Regions from separate parts of the Oceanobacillus phoenicis genome, predicted to be linked through region 1. Evidence: predicted binding sites of a transcription regulator. Region 1 holds the regulator's gene; the other holds the start of a gene.
The links. Region 1 encodes LexA, which represses DNA repair genes until DNA is damaged. Its sites were predicted from a motif close to CGAACATATGTTCG; they were not measured.

Region 1 (6,368 bases):
ATAAAGAAATAACACTTCTTGATCTCGTTTTATTTGAATTCGGTTTCCTATTCGTTTTACGTATATGTTTGGTGATGAGAACTGTTTTAGATGCATAGCAAATTTATACAAATGAAATTTCTGTGTTATAAATGAAAATTGTTTACTCAAGTAATTTCTTTCGGGGTCGTTCTCATATTCATTAAAAAATCGATGCAATAAATCACTCTTATGAAAATAGCTTTTTGCCACTGGTTCTTTAATCCAATAAATAGAGTATGCATTCATACCGTATTCCCCCTTCTATTAACTATTATAGAAAGGTAGACATTCAAATGTTGTCAAATTAGTTCGCAAATAACTTCTTCTTTTGTCGAATCCAAATAAAATCATAAAAAGAAAGACGAAACCTTAACGGAATCGTCTTTCTTCTAAATGGAAGTATTATTTTAATAAGTCTTCCACATGTTTCACAACATTTTCTACTGTAAATCCATACTCTTCAATAACTTTTTCGCCTTTTGCAGAAGCACCAAAACGATTAATACCGATTACTTTTCCTTCAAGTCCTACATAACGTTCCCATCCAAATGAAGCTGCCATTTCAATTCCTACTCTAGCTTTTACTTCTTTTGGTAGTACTTCATTCTTGTATGCTTCTTCTTGAGCTTCAAAACGATCCCATGAAGGCATACTAACGACTTGAACATCGATACCTTTTTCTCTTAATGTTTCTTGCGCACGTACTGCCAATTGAACTTCCGAACCAGTTGCTAGTAATAGTGCATCTGGAGTTTCTTTTTCCGATTTACTAATTACGTAAGCACCTCTCTTCACACCTTCGTACGCATTTTCCTTCGTACCTTCTAGTGTAGGAAGGTTTTGACGAGTTAGAACAAGCGCTGTTGGCTGATGTTCAGATTCAAGAGCTAATCTCCATGCAGCTTGTACTTCATTAGCATCTGCAGGACGAATAAGTGATAAGTTCGGCACTGCTCTTAATGATGCTAATTGTTCAATTGGTTCATGAGTCGGCCCATCTTCACCAACTGCAATTGAATCATGAGTAAACACAAAGTTCACAGGCATATTCATAATAGCTGCTAGACGAACAGCTGGACGAAGGTAATCACTAAATACGAAGAATGTTCCTGCAAATACTTGTAATCCTCCATGTAAGGCCATTCCGTTTAATGCCGCTCCCATAGCATGTTCACGTACACCAAACCAAACATTACGACCAGAATAATCTTCTTTTGTGAAGTCGCCTTCTTCATTTATTGTTGTTTTGTTTGATCCAGCTAAATCTGCACTTCCTCCAAAGAAGTTAGGAACTGCTTTAGCTACTGCATTTAGTACTTCACCTGAAGATGCACGAGTTGCAATACTGCTTCCAGGCTCATATACCGGAAGTTCCTTTTCCCATCCTTCTGGAAGTTGGCCGTTCATCGCTAAGTCAAATTGTTTTCCTAACTCAGGATAAGCTTCTTTATATTCTTCAACTAACTTGTTCCATGCAGCTTCTTTCTTCTCTCCATCGTTAACGATTTTTTCTTGGAAATCAGCATAAACTTCATCTGGAACATGGAATGATTCATGTTCCCACTCATAAAATTCTTTTGTTAATATTATTTCATCTTCTCCAAGTGGAGCACCGTGTGAAGCAGCAGAAGCTGATTTATTTGGAGAACCATATCCAATAACAGTCTTCACTTCAATAAGTGTTGGTTGATCTGTATTGCTTTGAGCTTCTTTAATTGCTTCACGAATAGCGTTAACATCATTTCCATCTTCTACTCGAAGTACTTGCCAACCATAAGCTTCAAAACGTTTTTCAGTTTCTTCAGAGAAGGAGCGATTTAAATCTCCATCTAGAGAAATATCATTAGAATCATAAAGTGCGATTAATTTACCTAATCCTAAATGGCCTGCTAAGGAAGCTGCTTCATGAGAAATCCCTTCCATTAAATCGCCATCACTAACCAAGGCATATGTGTAATGATCTACTACACCATAATTATTTTTATTAAATGTTGCACCTAAATGTGCCTCTGCCATTGCCATTCCTACTGACATTGCAATACCTTGTCCTAAAGGTCCTGTAGTTGCTTCTACACCATCAGTATGATGTACTTCTGGATGTCCAGGAGTTTTTGAATCCCACTGACGGAATTCTTTCAAATCTTTAATAGATACATCATATCCAGAAAGATGCAATAAGCTGTATAAAAGCATTGATCCGTGTCCCGCAGATAATACAAAGCGATCACGGTTAAACCATTTTGAATTTTTTGGATGATGATTCATAAAGTCTGTCCATAATGTGTACGCCATTGGCGCTGCACCCATTGGTAATCCAGGGTGTCCTGAGTTTGCATTTTCAATTGCATCAATAGATAAAGTACGAATCGTATTTATTGATAATTGTTCTACCTTGCCTGACATTTTGTCTACCCCTTTCAAAAATAAAGCCTTTACTTCTACATTCTATATTGAAATTATCATTACAACAAGCATGACAAATAGAATTTAATGTTTTTTGTTTCTATCTTGATAATCACGAAGCTTTTGGGGAGTAACGTCATTACCTTTTGGATCAATAACTGTCATTGTTTTTAACTGGTTATTGAAAGAGCTACGTACATTCTTTAAATATTCTTCACGAAGCTTCTTCTGCTCTGCTTTTTCTTCTGTTGTTAATCCTTCTGCTTTGGACTTTTTAGACAAAACATTTATTCTCTCTAATTTATCCTTAGATAACATGGTGTCAACCTCCCCACCTATTAAAAATGAAAAAAGACAGGATTTCACATCCTGCCTCTTATCGTACTCTACCTCGAACCTAGATTCAAGTATTTTGATATTCTTGGTATCTACGGTGCACAGTAGCTTTTGAAACGGCATAACCTAAACCATTGAGCACCTTTGTAATTTCATTAAATGTTAACCCATTCTGCCTTAATCGAACAATTTCTTCAATAGGAACTTCCGATCGATCTCTACCTGGGGACTGATCGATTTGTTTTAGATTTTTTTCCGGACGATATCCCTCGCGTACTGCTCTACGCATACCTCTTCTTATCTTCATGTTTTGTATTTTTCTTTGATATTCTTCTACTATTCCCACTATTTGTAATACCATTGAATCCGCTTCATTCAATACTAACTCACCTTCGTGAGCTACCGTATATATTGGGATATCTAGCTTAGCTAATTGATGAAATAGCGCTATTTTTGTATTCCCTCTGCCTAATCGAGTTTCATCTTGAATACATAAACAATCTGCTTCTTTACTGGAAAAATATTCGAGAAGTTGAAAAAGTCCTTCTCGCTCGATGTCGTAACCACTTGCTTGTTCTTCAATACAATCAACAATCGTAAAGTTTAGCTTATTTGCTAATGTTTGCAATTCCTCTCGTTGACGTATCAATGACGACTCTTGTGTATGTTTATCCGTGCTGACTCGACAATATACTACTGCTTTCAATCCTAACTTCCTCCTGTTTCCATTAACCGCTCGTTACCATAGAGAAATATAGAAAAGCGAGCGCTAAAGCAAATGCTACCACATAGAATGCATCGGTTCTAGTAATTTTCTTCAGCATGATTAAAAGCTCCTTTCATCCATTTGTCGAACAGTTGTTCTTATCTGGTTAAAGTATATACCGAACGTATGATCTTGTCAATAAAAAATTAGAACGAGTGTTTGCTTATTTTATAGTAAAATGATAAACTATCATTAATAAAAACCTATGCTAGAGGTGAACGTTTGATGACGAAACTATCAAAAAGACAACAAATGATTTTTGACTTTATTAAAAGCGAAGTTAAGTTAAAAGGATATCCACCATCTGTTCGAGAAATTGCCGTTGCAGTCGGACTCGCTTCCAGCTCAACTGTTCACGGACATTTGGAAAGATTAGAAAATAAAGGATATATACGAAGAGACCCTACTAAACCAAGAGCAATTGAAATTATTGATCCAGAAATAGAACAGCAGCTTCCCAAAGACGAAGCGCGATATGCACCAGTAATTGGTAAGGTTACTGCAGGAATACCGATTACAGCAGTTGAAAATATCGAAGAATTTGTTCCGATTCCAAGTTCAAGTGCAGGACCAGACGATAATGTATTTGTACTTGTAATTGATGGTGAAAGTATGATTGAGGCTGGCATTTTAGATGGTGATATGGTAATTGTTAAACAACAAAACACAGCATTAAATGGAGAGATTGTTGTAGCAATGACTGAAGAAAATGAAGCGACAGTTAAACGCTTCTTTAAAGAAGATAAACGTATTCGACTTCAACCAGAAAATGCTACAATGGAACCTCTATTTTATGAAAATGTAACCATTCTTGGAAAAGTTATTGGTTTATACCGAAATATTCATTAAATAAAAGAGTTTAGCTATCGAAGTTTAGCTAAACTCTTTTTTACTGAGTATAAATAGTTGTACATATTTTCACTTCAATACTAATAACATAGTAATAGTTAGCGGAAGGAGTGAATAATAGGTGTCTGAAAACATTTTGAAACGAAGAGGCTTTTATATTCCTGCAGCCATAATTGCAATCATTCTAGGAATATACTATTTAACGAGATACGTTGATTTCTTAACATTACCTTTCTTATGTATCATTTTAATTATTGTTACGATATTAGAAGTTATGGAGACGAAACAAATAAAGTCAAAGGAAAATATATTAAAAATAGGGGCGGCGGGATTATTAGTTGGATTAGCTTTATGGTATCAAGTAACTGTTTTCATTATTTAGTTTTACAAAAGGCATTTAGGAGATTGAATCAACCAAATCTAACTCTAAAATAAAGAAATTCTTCATTCAATAAGTTATTACCGCCCGTTATATGTGGGATAAAAAAACGTCAAAGTTAGAATTTTTTATCTAGTTTTGACGTTATACAATACTCTATTATTGAAATATTTTCTCCCAAGTAGCTTTACCCGCTTTTCCATCAACGACGATACTTTCTTTTTGTTGAAAAGATTTTACTGCATTATTTGTATTGGTACCAAAAATACCATCTAATCCTTTTGGATCTTCTCCATTAATATAAAGCATCGCTTGAAGTATCCACGTAATATTTCCTTTAGCGCCACTTGCTACCGTTACCGTAGCAGCTTTTGTTTTCTGCCCCCACATACCATCAACGTTTAACTTTGCATTGAATTGTTTATTTAATTCTATTTGATATCCTTTGATTGCTGCTTTGATTGTTAACGGGCCAGCTATACCATCAATGGCTATACCTGTCTTATATTTACGATTTAATCCAGACTGAATATCCTGAATGATACTCTTATTATCATTATAGTTTTGTAAATATTTCGTAGGATCTAAACAATTATTCGCCCTATCTGAGGTCCACCCATATGGAGGTTGACTCTCCGCTTTTTTACGTACCTCATAATGCAAATGAGATCCAGTCGTCTTTCCTGTATCCCCTTGTTTTCCTATTACTTGCCCTTTCTTCACAAATTGACCACGCTGCACCGAAACACTATCCAGATGAGCATATAATTGACCCCGGTTATTTTTATCTTGAAGAAGTACTACATTTCCAAAACCACCCAAGCCAGTACCAGTTCTACCCAAACCAGCAAAAATAACTTTTCCTTCTGTAAATGCTTGAATACTTGCTTTATGGTATTTAACTAAGTCAATCCCTGTATGAAACGTAAATCCATCACCTGTCCAAACATCTCTTCTATATCCAAATGGGGATGTTATTCTGTAATCTTTAAATGGCATATAACTCTCCTCCTTTTCTACTATTTAATGAAAAAAGTGACTTGCCCGACCGGACTAGCCACCTAAATAATATGTCTATTTTTCTATTACATCATGATTTATCCAGTGAATACATCACCATTTGGGTATCGTATATTACCTTTAGCAGTTCTCGCCAAAGCAAAAGCTAAGGTAACTGGTCCAATTCTTCCTGCTAACATCAATATACATAGAAGTAGTTTTCCATTTTCGCTTAATTCACTAGTTAATCCCATAGATAATCCTACTGTACCAAATGCAGAAAACGCTTCAAAAATAATTTGAAGATAAGGACCATTTTCCGTTATTGATAATATAAATATCACGATGGTAACCATTAACAAACTGATTACTGTAATAGCTAAAGCCCGATGAACTACATGATTTGGTATCGAACGTTTGAATATTACAGCCTCTTTTTTCCCTCTTAGGTAAGCATGTACAGCTAAAACAATAACGATAAACGTAGTTAATTTAATACCGCTACCGGTAGAAGCACTCCCTGCACCAATAAACATAAGAAACATTGTTAAAGTTAAGGTACCGGGATTCATACTTCCTATATCCAGACTATTAAAGCCGGCAGTTCTAGGTGTA
Region 2 (6,368 bases), 300 kb from region 1:
CCGTATATGCAATCCCTTCGATATATTGCTCATGATGTTTTCGTGCAGTGATGTCGTAGTAAGTCGTCACCATTTTTTCGAGATTTCCAAATTGGTCATAGTAAGGTACCATTGCTGCATCAAACCAACAAGTGGTATCGTCCTTCGTTTGGATTTGAATTTCTTCTTTCCAAATAGCTTCTTTATTGTGTTCTTTTACTATATGTAAGTGGGTAGGGGACTTTAGTAATCTATTAAAAGGTTTATCAAATAAGTCTTCTTCTGTGTAATTTAGTCGCTTGCAAAAAGAATCATTCGCATAAATTAAAATCCCATTCATATCTATGATGGAAAACATGGTTGTCTGATCTATTGCGGACTGTACCTTACTATCAGTTAAAAAATGTTTTCTATTTTCATTCATGAAGAATACCTCGCTTATGTATATGTACACTCTATTTTACTAGATTTGATTCTGCATAGCTATGGGAATTGACGAAAAATATGAAATATTTTCATGTTTAGGTTAAAATATTATTCTAATTGAATCATTAATAGGGCAGTGGGAAAGATTATTAACGCATGATTTTTGCGAAGGAAATGGAATGGAGAATTACGGGATTTGAATGAAAAAGGTTCAATCCTATGAGAAAAGCACGAGCTGAAGATTCGTGCGGAAAAGAGGCTTTCTTTTCCGAGTTAGCTAAAGCCGTGCCTATGGATATATTTATTCTGTTTTTTCTGGCTCTCCGTAGTCCTGTCCTTTGGTATCTACAGTGATTTGTTTAATGGTTGGTACTTTTTCTCCAGAAGTCCCTTGTTCTACAATGTTATCTACGGTTTCCATGCCCTCAGTGACTTTTCCAAAACCTGCATAATCTTCATCTAGATGGTCTGCTTTGTCTAGAACAATAAAAAATTGTGACCCTGCAGAATCAGGATGTTGGCTTCTAGCCATTGAAAGTACACCGCGTTCGTGGACTAAATTATTTTCAAATCCATTCGAAGTGAATTCCCCAGGGATAGAGTATTCAGGTCCTCCAGTTCCATTTCCTTCAGGATCGCCACCTTGGATAACAAACTCGGGGACAATTCGGTGAAAAGTTAATCCATCATAAAACCCATCTTCAATTAGAGAAATAAAATTAGTTACTGTGTTAGGAGCAATATCAGGATAAAGTTCCACGGTAATAGTTTGTCCATTTTCCATTGTAATTGTAGCTATCGGGTTTTCGTCCGATTGAGTTTCTACGCTCGGTGTCTCTTCGGTATCAGAGCATGCTGATAAAAGAAGAGTAATCATTAGCATTAGTATAAATAAATATCTTTGCTGCATTTTAGATCTCCTTTGTTTTTAATCACGGTGAGTAATTGTCCATAAAATCCCCGCTCTAAGACTTAGAAAGAAGTCGAAACAGACGCTAACACTTTGATAAGTCTCACTTTTATTATCATTATAGCATGGATTTTTAAATGACAGGAATTTAGAGTGTGGGCTTTGGTATAGTAGGTTATATTAAGCGTAGTGCCCACCAATTTTTTTGCTTCGTTCTATAGTGATCCCAGCTTTGGTATAACTTGATGCACGAAGGATGGCAGTGGATCCATATTTATCACGAATTGCATCCATGACATATCCAATATCATTTTTCTTCGTACGATCCTCAAATAAATCCAGCTGTGTCTCTTGTTTGTCTCTAAGGTTGGTTAATGTTACATATACATGACGAACCATACTTTTACCATCGTAAAATTTATTAAATAGCTGCATGCAAATATCATAAACATCTAATGTAATATTTGTTGGAAGGTCGATGGATTGTGATCGAGAAAATCCGCCGCCGGTCTCTTTTGAATAAGAAATTCCTAAATGAATGGTTCTACCTGATTTATTTGCTGTACGAGCTCTTCGGCATACTTCTTCGCAGAGGTCGAGGATGCAGTAAGGAATATCTTCTTTCGTGTAATCACGTAATAAAGATATACCATGGCCAAAGCCCTTTTGTTCTTGTTTCGAAAAATCTCCGAAGACAGGACTTAAATCAATCCCCCATGCATGCCAATAAAGTTGTTCTCCCATTACTCCAAATCGTTTTTTTAAATGGTCAAGACTATAATTGGCGAGTTGGCCTAGCGTAATAATTCCCATTCGATTCAAATTTTTCTTCATTCGTCTTCCTATTCCCCATATAGATTCAATCGGATGTGGCCAAAGTTTTTTTTCCACATCTTCATACGTACATTCTGCAATTCCTTGTTTTTTGGCATGAAGATCCATGACAACTTTTGCTAAAAATTTATTATCTCCAATTCCAATGGAACAAGTAATGCCAAAGGAATCTAGAATATCGGCTTTTATTTTTTCCGCAATTTCTTTGCGGGTCCCAAATAAGTGTTGTAAACCGTTGACTGTAATCCATACTTCGTCTACAGAATAAGGGTGAATAGCCTCTATAGGTGCATATTGCTGCAGTAAATCAGTAATTTGTAAAGACATGTGTATATAATCTGCCATATGAGCAGGGATAATATAAATTTCTGGGTCATTTGGTAATTCGAAAAAACGACTTACATTACTTATTCCGTAGCGTCGCTTTAACTCAGGAGAAGCGGCGAGTACAATACTGCCTGATCGATTTGGATCGCCAACAACAGCAAGCATTACTTTCATCGGATCTAATCCTAGTTTGACTGCTTCTACACTCGCATAGAATGAGCGCATGTCGATACATAGAACATCATTACGAGGATATGTGGAATAATCCATTATTATCACCCTTTCATAAGAACGTATGTTCTATTATATGTAGAACAGTGAAAAATAACAATGGAAATTTGTTACAGGAAAATAACAGCAATAAAAAAAGGATGCAGGAAGCACCCTTCAATCCGATACATACGAGAGGAGGAAAGAATTTTTATCATGAAGAGGGGTTCTAATTACTAGTAGTTCCAGTAAGAGCCGCCGACTATGATAAGCAAAATAAATAACACTACTAAAAAAGCAAAGCCAAATTCACCACGTTTTTCATATTCGCTCATACTACCACCTCCTACGATATATGGCTATTATATGTGCGGAAATAAAGAACAGGGAGGGCCATTAACTAGTCAAAGGCATAAAAATTACAAGAAATACGGTGACCTCTGTTCAGCAATGTAAGAACTGCCGCACACATATGTTTAAGATTAAAAAGGAATCTCGTTGGGTTCTGTAGAAATAAAAATATAATATAAGGAAATGGTTTCATTTGAGAACAGGAGTGGGATTAATGAAAGAACTTCAAACATATATCAATAAACAAGAAAAATGGGCAGGAGGGATACTTGGTCTTAGTGTTCGTTCTGCAGACACGGGGGATATTTATCTGAGTCATAATGGAGATATACGTCTTCACCCGGCTTCAAATCTGAAGATCCTAACTGCTGTGGCTGCTTTACGAATATTGGGACCGGACTATAGATTCTCGACGGAGATAAGATTGGACGGAAAACTTGTCGATGATGTCTGGGAAGGAGATGTCTATATTGTTGGGAAAGGCGACCCTACATTGCAACTCAAAGATTATCAGAAATTCGCCGCTACCCTTCACAATTATGGTATAAGAACAATTACCGGTAGTATTTACGGAGATGATACATGGTACGATGACAAACGTTTATCGGAAGATTTAATTTGGACGGATGAACAATATTATTATGGAGCGGAAGTATCAGCATTAACAATATCTCCTGATAAAGATTATGATACTGGATCTGTAAAGATTATCATTCAACCCGGTCAATTGGGGGAATCACCTCAATATCAACTGTATCCTAACACATCTTATATTACTTTAGAGAACCATGCAGTTACAGTAGCTCAAGCTGAAGAAGAAGAGTTGTGTATTACTAGAGAACATGGGGGTAACCGTATTTATATAAGAGGAAATATCGGTATTGATCATGAAGTAAGGCAAGAATGGATGGCTGTATGGAAAGTTACGGATTATGTAATGGATATATTTATTGAAACATTAAACGAAATGGGAATAACGATAAAAGGAAAACCTAAATCAGGAAAATCTGTTCCAAACGAGACAATGTGCATACATAAACATTCTTCTCCAACATTAGCAGAGATCTTAGTTCCATTTATGAAACTAAGTAATAATGGGATTGGAGAAATGCTTGTAAAAGAAATGGGGCGTTTTGTATATGAAGAAGCTACATGGGATGCAGGATTAAAGGTAGTAAGAGAACAAATTCAAACCTATGGAGTAAATATGGAGACCGTGCAAATTAAGGACGGTTCAGGAATTTCGCACAGTAATTTGTTACCAGCAAATGAGTTGTCCAAATTATTATATCGAATTCAACCGGAAGAATGGTTTCCTTTGTTGTTAGATACTCTACCTGTAGCAGGCGAACAAAATAGAATGGTGGGTGGGACTTTACGAGAACGAATGAAAGGACTATCTGTTAAAGCGAAAACCGGAACAATAGAAGGAGTTAGTACTTTATCTGGGTATATCAATATGGAGACCAAGCAAAGAGTAATCTTCTCGATTTTGTTGAATAATTTAATCGATGAAGAAATAGGTAAAGAGATTGAAGATGAAATAGTCGCTTATTTACATACACAGGATATTGCAAAGGTATAGCGATTAAAAAATATTATAGAAATAATTTTCCATTACTTTACCATAGTTTTACCACATTTCAGTGATAAGGTATAGATGTAGGATACTAGATATCCTTTTTAGAATGTCAAAAAAATAAGGAGAATGAACATGACAGTCAATATATACGGAGCATCTTGTTCATCAACCAGAAAAGCTCGACAATGGTTTAAAAAACACGGAATAGCTTATAAAGAAAGAAATATATTAAGACAACCTTTAACAATTAATGAATTACAGGAAATTTTACGAATGACGGTAGAAGGTACAGATGAGATTATCTCTACACGTTCGAAAATATTTAAGGAACTTAATTTAAATTTAGACGAATTACCATTACAAACATTATTAGAATTAATACACGAACACCCTCGATTATTAAAAAGTCCGATATTAATGGATGAAAAACGTTTTCAAGTAGGTTACCATGAAGACGATATACGACAATTTCTTCCAAGAAAGACAAGGGAACATTTATGGTTGCAGTGGAAACTAGATCTAGGGCTAGTAAAAGGATAATAATAAATAAAAAAGGATGAAGAATCGTAGAAGCGGTTTTTCATCCTTTTTTATGGTGTAGGAAATTATAAAATATTGCAGCTGTGGATAAACTTACTAAATTAAAGCCACGTCCAGCTCCATCGCCCATCACCTATTGTCCTTCCGGAGCCCTCCTTACGATAAGTCAACATCGATTCGCATACGCTTATCGTGTTTCCTTTATCTCATACGGTCCCGTCCAGGACATACGGTGATAAACGGGCGCTTGCGCTTTTGTTCTGGTGTTAAAAGGGAAACGGATGCTTTATCTCTTTAACAAAATTTCCATTGAAGAGGTCGAATCTGAAAAAAGATTTGAAAAAAATAGCGAATTAGGCGTACAATGGTAAAGAGTGCAACTAGATATTTACATATAGTCTAAAATAGGAGCGGAAAGATGTGAGGAATAAAAAATTACTCTTTGTAAATCTCGGAATCCTTTTTGCCCTTATGATCGTTGTTATTATTGGGGTTTCAAGAATGAATACAACAACAGATGAAGAACAGCCAGCTGTTAGCAAAAGTAAACAAGAGAATCAATCCACGCAAATATCCGGACTATCTCAATTAAGTAAAAAAGTTGTCTTTTCGGGAAAAGAGATATATAAGCCACGTAATTTATTAGAACGAGGAGATAACGGATCATTCGTGTTAACCTCTGGAAATGTAGAAGAAGCGCCATCAGAAGGTGAAGAAATAGAAGTGCCGACAGATACACAAAATAGTAATTGGGGTCAAACTGAAGAACAAGTTACCATTACAACAAGCCATTCCACTAGTTCTAGTAATGAAAGTAACCATTCGGGCTCTAATAATGTGGGGAAAACAACGTCTTCTTCTAATAACGCTGAGAAAAAAGATAAAGGTACCAAACCGAAGAACAATGACTCGAATACGGGTACTGATAAAGGTAAGGGCGAAGGAGAAGAAAAGAAAGAAGACAAGGAAAAAACTGAAGAAAAACCAGATAAAGGAAATGAACAACCAAAAGACGAGCAAGGTGGCGGAAATGGACCTAGTGACCCAAACCCGGGTAATCCTCCTGAAGATGGAGATGATGGTAATGGAGAAGGTGAGGAGCCGAATCCAGAAGAGCCTCCTAAAGAAAAAGATCCTGATGACCGGGAAAAAGATCCGAAACCTAGTCCTCAATCTTCTAGTACAGAATAATATATGAAAGTCGAATTA

Region 2: ABC346_RS15805 (DNA polymerase IV) is a predicted target of LexA. The motif match lies at 2,765-2,778, and genes of this name have one in related genera.

Annotation. Positions count from the first base shown of each region.
Region 1 is NZ_JBDFME010000001.1:2,837,171-2,843,538, forward strand. Features, by position in the region: gene sirA (sporulation inhibitor of replication protein SirA) at 1-267, opposite strand, end outside; gene tkt (transketolase) at 424-2,424, opposite strand; gene ABC346_RS14205 (DUF896 domain-containing protein) at 2,509-2,742, opposite strand; gene ABC346_RS14210 (YneB family resolvase-like protein) at 2,828-3,466, opposite strand; gene lexA (transcriptional repressor LexA) at 3,752-4,375, shown strand; gene ABC346_RS14220 (hypothetical protein) at 4,497-4,757, shown strand; gene ABC346_RS14225 (peptidoglycan DD-metalloendopeptidase family protein) at 4,914-5,753, opposite strand; gene ABC346_RS14230 (TrkH family potassium uptake protein) at 5,852-6,368, opposite strand, start outside.
Region 2 is NZ_JBDFME010000001.1:3,140,872-3,147,239, reverse strand. Features, by position in the region: gene ABC346_RS15815 (EAL domain-containing protein) at 1-403, opposite strand, end outside; gene ABC346_RS15810 (peptidylprolyl isomerase) at 707-1,315, opposite strand; gene ABC346_RS15805 (DNA polymerase IV) at 1,496-2,746, opposite strand; gene ABC346_RS15800 (YjcZ family sporulation protein) at 2,923-3,021, opposite strand; gene dacB (D-alanyl-D-alanine carboxypeptidase/D-alanyl-D-alanine endopeptidase) at 3,252-4,622, shown strand; gene ABC346_RS15790 (Spx/MgsR family RNA polymerase-binding regulatory protein) at 4,752-5,159, shown strand; gene ABC346_RS15785 (hypothetical protein) at 5,661-6,350, shown strand.